Labrenzia sp. PHM005: one gene and its partner. The protein of the gene in region 2 interacts with the protein of the main gene of each other region in a pairwise test. Links are inferred from orthologs where the notes say so. Each region holds a gene or a part of one and is shown on either strand. Other genes may lie near its edges.

Region 1 (3,909 bases), 5.6 Mb from region 2 along the record:
GGCCAAACCCACCGAAAACATGTGCGTTGTCCGGATTGGCTGCACCCTTGTCGATGATCTCGATCCTGAGTTCGTTGGCGGTATCAGATACACCAGCAGCCTTCATCAAACCCGCCTCGTCGACAACGAGCGATGCGACCCCCCAATAGGGTCGCTCAGCAAGTGGCTGACCGGGATTGATTGGCGGAAATACAGGAATCCGGATCAAAAGAGCCCGCCCCCCCTGAACCAACTCCAAAGGGCCAGCAATGACCACATCACGCTCAAGCATTGCCCTTCGGATCGCGGGCCATTGGCTGGTGTTCATCCGGTAATTCAGGCCGATAGCCGCCTGATTCGGCTGGTGTGGATACACGGCCCGCAATATATTGTTTGGCGCCAGGCCAATCGACCGAATGACCGGATTTCCCTCGATCAGGTCCGCCGCAACGGCTTCATAATGCGCAGCTTCAAAGGGTTGATTTGCAAAATGGATAACGTTGGCGCGTAAGCCCAACCCATAGGCCACTGTCCGGCTGAGTTCGCCTTCCAGGCGGGCGCGCACTTCAGACAGTCTGGCGACAGCTTCACGTTTGTTTTGAGAAACAAGCTCACTGCGCACCGTGTTTCCGACATGCGCTGTCAAAGCGACACCGGTAAGAAAACATACGACAGCGACAAGGGACGCGACCCAGGTACCATTTGTATATGTAAAGTACTGACGTAACCCGCTCATGCCGGCTGGACCCGATCCAAACGTCGTTTATGACAATATAACTCAAATACTACGTAGCGTCACAAATATTAATTTTCTACATAAACAAAAGAAGAAAGCCGGACTTTCGCCCGGCTTTCTAATAATTTTACCTATACCTTCAGGAAAACGCCTTGCGCTTTACTCGCCAGGCAACGGTTTTGGCGCATCAGATTGCTCACGCATGTACGCAATCATGTTTGCGCGGTCTTCCGGTTTACGCAGGCCGGCAAAACCCATCGATGTGCCAGAGACGTAGTTTTTCGGAGACTCCAAGAAGCTGTTAAGCCCCTCATAGGTCCACTCAGGATTTCCTTCACCGTAGGCAACCATGGAGGTCGAGTACTTCGCGCCGTCCACGCCACCTGGCTTGCGGCCAATGATATCATAGAGGTTCGGGCCGACCTTGTTGGCGCCACCTTGATCAAAGGTGTGGCAAGCTGCGCATTTCTTCGCAACTTTTTCACCTGCAGATGCTGAAGCTGCCGCCATAAGTTCGCCGATCGGAACAGCATCCGGCTCAGGTGTTACTTCAGAAGTTGAATCTTCTGCTGAGGCGACGACAATTTCATAGCCCGGCTTGCCCGGAATCGTCGGCTCAAAAATAATGTCGGAAACGATTCCAACACCCATAGTCAATATCAACACCATAAGAACCGCACCTGCGGCCTTGTTCAGCGTAAAGGAATCCATTCTCTCCGGCTCCAAGCTCATACGCGTCCGGGCCCGTAACTTTGTGGTCACGAACCCTATCAGCTCTTCGAATTTCGCCGGAACCTACAAATTTTTTGACCTTGCTGTCCATAGCTTTAAAAGGACAACGTGTACGACATTCGGACGCGGACCTGGAAATTGGCCATTTTTGTGCTTCCAGACGCCCCCAAGGAGACCGGTTTGAGTTCAGCCATTGTCATTATTCCCGCCCGGCTATCTGCCACACGGCTACCAAACAAGCCGTTGGCGGACATCTGCGGAAAACCTATGATTGTGAGGGTTCTAGAGCAGGCTTTGAATGCCGATATCGGACCTGTAGCAGTGGCAACTGACGATAGCAGCATCGCTGAGGCCGTACACGACCATGGCGGCAAAGCCATTATGACCCGCACCGATCACGAATCTGGCTCAGACAGGATCCATGAAGCCGCCGATATCGCCGATCCGGACGGAAAATTCGACATTGTGCTGAATGTGCAAGGGGATGTTCCCTTGATTGAACCTGCCGCGATTCGTGCGGCATTTGCTCCGCTATCTGTTCCAGGCGTCGATATTGGCACCATAATGACTGAGCTCACCAATCCGGATTTCCGGGACGATCCGAACTTTGTCAAAGCAGTGACAAGCCCCAACGGCCATGGCCATCACCGGGCGCTCTATTTCACTCGCGTCACCGCTCCGGGCGGCGAAGGCCCGCTCTATCACCACATCGGCATCTATGCCTATCGACGGGCTGCTTTGAACCAATTTGTTGCTTTACCACCTTCTCCACTTGAAAAACGCGAGAAGCTGGAACAGCTTCGTGCGCTGGAAGCGGGGATGCGGATCGATGTGTCGATCATTGGCTCCGCCCCAATGGACGTCAACACACCCGATGATCTAGAACGGGCCCGCGCGGCCTACCGAACCCTATGACCCTGCCGCACAGAAGCTGGACACACCCATGAATAATCCGAAAAAAATCGTCTTCCAGGGGGAGACCGGCGCCAACTCACATATGGCGTGCCGCGATGTTTATCCTGACTACGAGGCCATTCCCTGCGCCACCTTTGAAGACTGTTTTTCGGCAATGGCAGAGGGAAAATCGGATCTCGCGATGATCCCGATCGAAAACTCGGTGGCCGGCCGTGTGGCTGACATTCACCACCTTTTGCCGGGCTCAAACCTGCATATCATCGGCGAATACTTCATGCCGATCCGGTTTCAGCTCATGGCTCCCAAAGGCACGCAGCTTGAGAGCCTGACAACGGTCCAAAGCCATGTGCACGCACTCGGTCAGTGCCGCAACATCATACGTGAACTTGGCTTGACCGCCGTGGTCGGCGCCGACACGGCCGGCTCCGCACGGCAGATTGCAGAGCTTGGAGATCCCACACACGCGGCTCTCGCTCCGAAGATGGCTGCCGAGATTTACGGGCTGGATATCCTGCGCCAAGATGTCGAAGACGAAGCGCACAACACGACACGTTTTGTCATCTTATCCCGGGACAAGATGGAAGCGGCTCACAATGGCCAACCAGTGATCACCACCTTCATTTTCCGGGTCCGCAACGTGCCGGCGGCGCTTTACAAAGCGCTCGGTGGATTTGCGACAAACAACGTCAACATGACCAAGCTGGAATCCTACCAGCTGGAAGGCCAGTTTTTCGCTTCCATGTTTTATGCCGACATTGAGGGTCATCCGAACGATCCGCATGTCGCTCTGGCTCTTGAGGAACTCGCGTTTTTCTGCGCCGAACTTAAAATTGTCGGCGTTTACCGGGCAAGTCCCTTCCGCGACAAGATCCGTGAACCGGAAGCTAACCGAGCCTTAAGACCCAATCCGCAATCTTAAGGGCAACGCCCTAATCCCAGAGGACCCCCAGAGGACCCAATGACCGAGATCCGTTTTGATGCCCTGTGCATCGGGAATGCCATTTGTGATGTGTTTGCCCATGTGGAAGAGGATTTTCTTGTAAAGGAAGATCTCGTTAAAGGCTCTATGCGGCTGATCGAAACCGACGAAGCGGTCGAACTGTTCAACAAGATGGGGCAGACTGTGCGGGTTTCGGGCGGCAGTGCTGGCAACACGGCCGCAGGCATTGCATCCCTTGGCGGTAAGCCAGCCTACTTTGGCAAGGTGGCTGAGGATGAACTCGGCGACAGTTATTATCACGACATGAACGGCACCGGTGTATACTTCAACACACCGCGCCTGCGTGAATGGAAGCCCACTGCCCGGTCGATGATCCTGATCACGCCGGATGGCGAGCGAACCATGAACACCTATCTCGGAGCCTGCACAGAGTTCAGCCCGTCAGATGTTGATGAGGATGTCGTTGCTGCCTCTGCGATCACCTATATGGAAGGTTATCTGTGGGATCCGGAAGAAGCCAAGAAAGCCTTTTTAGCGGCCGCCGAGATCGCGCACAAACACAGCCGGAAGGTTGCCATAACCCTGTCGGACTCCTTCTGTGTCGACA
Region 2 (4,115 bases):
GGCATCCCCAACCCCGTCAAAACCGCTGACCGGATCAAACTGGACGGCATGCACACCCCCAAAAAACATGTTCTTTTGCGGCCAAAACCGATGGTCTGCGAAGGTGCCGGCAAGCAGAGTCAGGTCACTCTCGTCAAGCAGCGCTTCGGCATCAAGATGCCCCTCTTCAACATGAAGGCGCGGCGCCTCAACAGCTGTATGAATGTCGGCCCCATTCAGGCCTAAGTGGGCGACTGCTTGAAAAACCGCAGAGCGGATCCGGCTGGACCCGCCAGATCCAAGTGCGATCAACCGGCCATCCGGCATATCGAGAAGGGTCGGGCACATCATGGAAGCCGGGCGGGTATTCACTGGCCAACCCAGGGCGCCATCTGGATTGACGTCGTCTTCGCCCAGGATGTTGTTGAGCATGAAACCGCATCCGCCGGCCATTTCACCGCTGCCTGTGCCGTTGGATACGGTAACGGAACAAGCATTACCGTCCGCATCAACGGCCGAGATGTGCGTTGTGCCTTTCTGACGCAAAGGATGATCTAATAACACACTGAGATCACCACGTGCCGACAGCCTGGCCTGGTCGGCCGTGTCCAGAGCCTTGGCAAGTGACAGTGGGGCACACGTCTCCAAGTACCTCAGCGCATATTGGATCAATGTCCCGCTGGCGGCCGGGAGCGGGTTTAGAAACAACTTGGCATTGCCGGCTGATAGCGACAGCGGTGACCGCTCTTCAACGCCGTACTGCCGAAGGTCTGCTTCTGTAATGTGTCCGCCTTCACCCTGTTCCTTCAGAAGGGCTTCGGGGATCTCCGTCTGCCGCCAGCTTGTCTGGCCTAAATTCTTGAAGGTTTCCGCCAAGGCTGGATTGAAGAAAACCTCACCGGCTCGTTGAAGGGCGCCACTGGGTGCAAACACGCTCCGGGAAGGTTCCGTCGCCATCAAAATCGGTTCTACGACGGTCGACAGATACGCCTGATAACTGGTGATTTCGACGCCACCCGTTGCGGCTGAAATCGCGGGCGCGAAATGGTCCTGATGCGAAAGGCGCGTGCCGTGCTTCGCCAAAGCCTCCAGCCCATCCAGAAAGCCAGGTGTTGCAACCGTTGCCGGACCAATATGGAAGATCTGTGTGGTGGTACCGAAGTCAGCTTCGATGGTTCGATACCCGTCCCCGATATCGTCCCGCTTTTGCCGGGGAGTTTGCGGAAAAAAGTCCAGCAGAGTTGTCTTGCCGCTCGCGCCGTCCCGGATCATGGCAAAACCGCCACCGCCGGGGGACGCCAAGACCGGTTCACAAACGCACGCCATAGCCAGAGCTGCTATCGCAGCGTCAACCGCGCTGCCCCCATCCCGCAGCATGGCCGCACCTGCTTCGGCAGTCAGCTTGTGACCGGCGGCAACAGCGCCTTTTTGTGTTCGTTTCATATGCCGGTCAAACCATAGGGGTGCAAAAAACACAAGGTAATCATGGCGCTGACCGATTTTTCACTAGACCAACAGTAAATCAAACAAAACATCATTGATCACAAACCCGCGACCCGTCTTGAAACAACGACGAGCCTGAGGCATATCTGAGAGCAGTTGAGACGACTGGTCATATTATGCCGAAAGCGACTGCAAATAGAGACATCTTGTTGGAAAGAGGCTTTCACCTGCTTTACACGCAAGGTGTGGCCGCAACGGGTGTCAAAGAAATCACCAACGCTGCCGGTGTCCCCAAAGGCTCCTTCTATAACTATTTCGACAGCAAGGACGCCTTTGTGATTGAAGCATTGAAGCTGTATGAGAAAAACCTCCTGGAACATCTCGACGCTCAGCTCGCCAATTCTGAAGTGCCACCTTTGCAACGGCTTCGGACGCTTTTTGAAGATTGGGCCAACCTCTTCGATCAAGATGAGGGAAAATCGGGATGTTTTGCCGGTAACCTCTCTCAGGAACTGGCACTCGAAAACACGCCCATTCGCCAAGCTTTATTTCATGTTTTCACATCCCTGCAGCGGCGATACATCGACTGTTTGGAAGCTGCACGGGCTGATGGGTCTTTGCCTCCATCGCAGGATCCAAGCGTTCTTGGGCAATTCATTTACAACGGCTGGCAAGGCGCGATCCTGCGCGCCAAATCGTCAGACAGCTCAGAACCTATGAGAGTGTTCATAAACATAGTTTTTGACCAGATGCTGAAGCCGTCCAACTGACTTTCCTACACACGGCAAACGAAAGGAGATCCCCATTCAAGTAAACTGATTTTCTTCAATTCCAAGACGACCGGTCATCTTTAATATATGTAGATTTAGGTGGTGACCTGCGCGTTCAAAACCAGAAAGGCTTACCGATGAATTCCTTGACGAAAACACTGATACCAATCGTGCTGGCCGCAGCTTTAGAAGGTGCACCCGGCGCGCACGCGGGCCCCGCCTCACTGGGCACCTCAGACGTCATGCCCTACGACTACAAATTCATTGACGTTCATGGGTCCAAAATCGCCTATGTCGACGAAGGGCAAGGCGACCCGATCCTATTCATTCACGGTAATCCAACTTCCTCTTATCTTTGGCGGAATATCATGCCCCATGTGGAAGATCAGGGCCGGGTCATCGCGCTCGATCTCATAGGATTGGGCAAGTCCGATAAGCCGGACATCGGATACACCTACCAGGATCACTACAAGTATGTATCTGGGTTCATTGACGCTCTGGAACTTCAGAACATCACGCTCGTCATTCATGACTGGGGCTCAGCACTCGGTATGCACTATGCCCGCGAGAATGAAACCAATTTCCGCGGTTTGGCATTCATGGAAGCCATCGTCGCTCCCGCAGTTCCAATTCCAGATTATGAATCGCTGGGTGCGGGCGGTGAGTTTTTCAAAGGTGTCCGCACCGAAGGTGTCGGCGAACAAATGATCTTGAAAGACAACATGTTTGTTGAGGTCATTCTATCCGAAATGGGTGTTGCCAAACCGCTATCAGAAAACGTCCGGGCGGTTTACCGGGAGCCTTTCGAAACAGAACAAAGCCGCCTGCCAACCCTGACCTTTCCAAGGATGTTGCCGATTGGCGGCGAACCCGCAGATGTCACTGCCATCACAACTGCGAACGGCGAATGGCTGGCAAAAACTGAGTTGCCAAAACTCTATTTCTACGCAGAACCAGGTGCGCTCAATCCGGCGCCTGTCGTCGACTATTTTAAAAAGACACTTCCAAATCTGGAAACGCGTTTCATCGGTGCTGGCGTTCACTATCTCCAAGAGGATCAGCCGCATATGATCGGCAAAGGCCTCTCGGATTGGCTACGCCGAAACTGAGTATGCAACTTTGGATCTTCAAATAGAAAAGCCGGCTACAAAGCCGGCTTTTTGCTCATAAGGTAATATGCGATCTACTTCATTGCCTGAAGGATCGAAACATAGTTTGCGACGGCCGCACCACCCATGTTGAAGATCCCGCCGAGCTCGGCGTTTTTCACCTGAATATCGCCTGCCGTGCCGGTCAGCTGCATGGCAGTCAGCACGTGCATAGAAACGCCGGTCGCACCGATCGGATGGCCTTTGGCTTTCAAGCCACCAGATGGATTGACTGGCAGCTTGCCGTCCATTTCTGTCCAGCCTTCCAGCACCGCTTTTGCGCCCTCACCTTCTTTGGTCAGGCCCATCGCTTCGTATTCGATCAGTTCGGCGATGGTGAAACAGTCGTGGGTTTCTACGAATGACAGGTCTTCAATCGCAAGGCTGGCATCTCCGAGCGCAGCGCCCCAGGCTTTGGAACAGCCTTCGAATTTCAGGATGTCGCGCTTGGACATCGGCAGGAAGTCCTGGACATGAGCCATACCACGGAAAGCAACGGCCTTTTTCATACCAAGTGCCGTTGCCGGGTCGGTTAGAATCATGGCTGCTGCGCCATCGGAGACCAAGGAACAATCAGTCCGCTTCAAGGGACCAGCAACAAACGGGTTTTTTTCGCTCTCATCACGGCAGAAATCGTAGCCGAGATCCTTGCGCATCTGAGCATAGGGATTGCCCACGCCGTTCTTGTGGTTTTTGGCTGCAATCTTCGCCAAAGCATCAGACTGATCGCCATATTTTTGGAAGTATGAATCGGCGATCTTGCCAAAAACCCCAG

What was found. The genes of interacting proteins can lie anywhere in the genome.
Region 1: the proteins of FJ695_RS27320 (region 2) and FJ695_RS02060 interact in binary tests that used the Escherichia coli proteins (3 or more experiments, as listed by UniProt). The link is inferred for Labrenzia sp. PHM005 from one-to-one orthologs.

Annotation. Positions count from the first base shown.
Region 1 is NZ_CP041191.1:411,513-415,421, forward strand. The notes cover bases 733-3,494. They hold FJ695_RS02060 (3-deoxy-manno-octulosonate cytidylyltransferase), read left to right. Parts: upstream 733-1,627; coding sequence 1,628-2,362; downstream 2,363-3,494. Other genes in these bases: FJ695_RS02055 (cytochrome c family protein), read right to left, coding at 875-1,426; FJ695_RS02065 (prephenate dehydratase), read left to right, coding at 2,391-3,281; FJ695_RS02070 (adenosine kinase), read left to right, coding at 3,321-3,494. In the rest of the region: FJ695_RS02050 (diguanylate cyclase), read right to left, coding at 1-715; more of FJ695_RS02070, read left to right, coding at 3,495-3,909. UniProt on the Escherichia coli protein: Activates KDO (a required 8-carbon sugar) for incorporation into bacterial lipopolysaccharide in Gram-negative bacteria.
Region 2 is NZ_CP041191.1:6,029,049-6,033,163, forward strand. What follows is about bases 428-3,395. They hold FJ695_RS27320 (TetR/AcrR family transcriptional regulator), read left to right. Parts: upstream 428-1,598; coding sequence 1,599-2,192; downstream 2,193-3,395. Other genes in these bases: FJ695_RS27315 (gamma-glutamyltransferase), read right to left, coding at 428-1,422; FJ695_RS27325 (haloalkane dehalogenase), read left to right, coding at 2,330-3,301; FJ695_RS27330 (acetyl-CoA acetyltransferase), read right to left, coding at 3,376-3,395. Also shown: more of FJ695_RS27315, read right to left, coding at 1-427; more of FJ695_RS27330, read right to left, coding at 3,396-4,115. UniProt on the Escherichia coli protein: Involved in response to both electrophiles and reactive chlorine species (RCS). Represses the transcription of the nemRA-gloA operon by binding to the NemR box.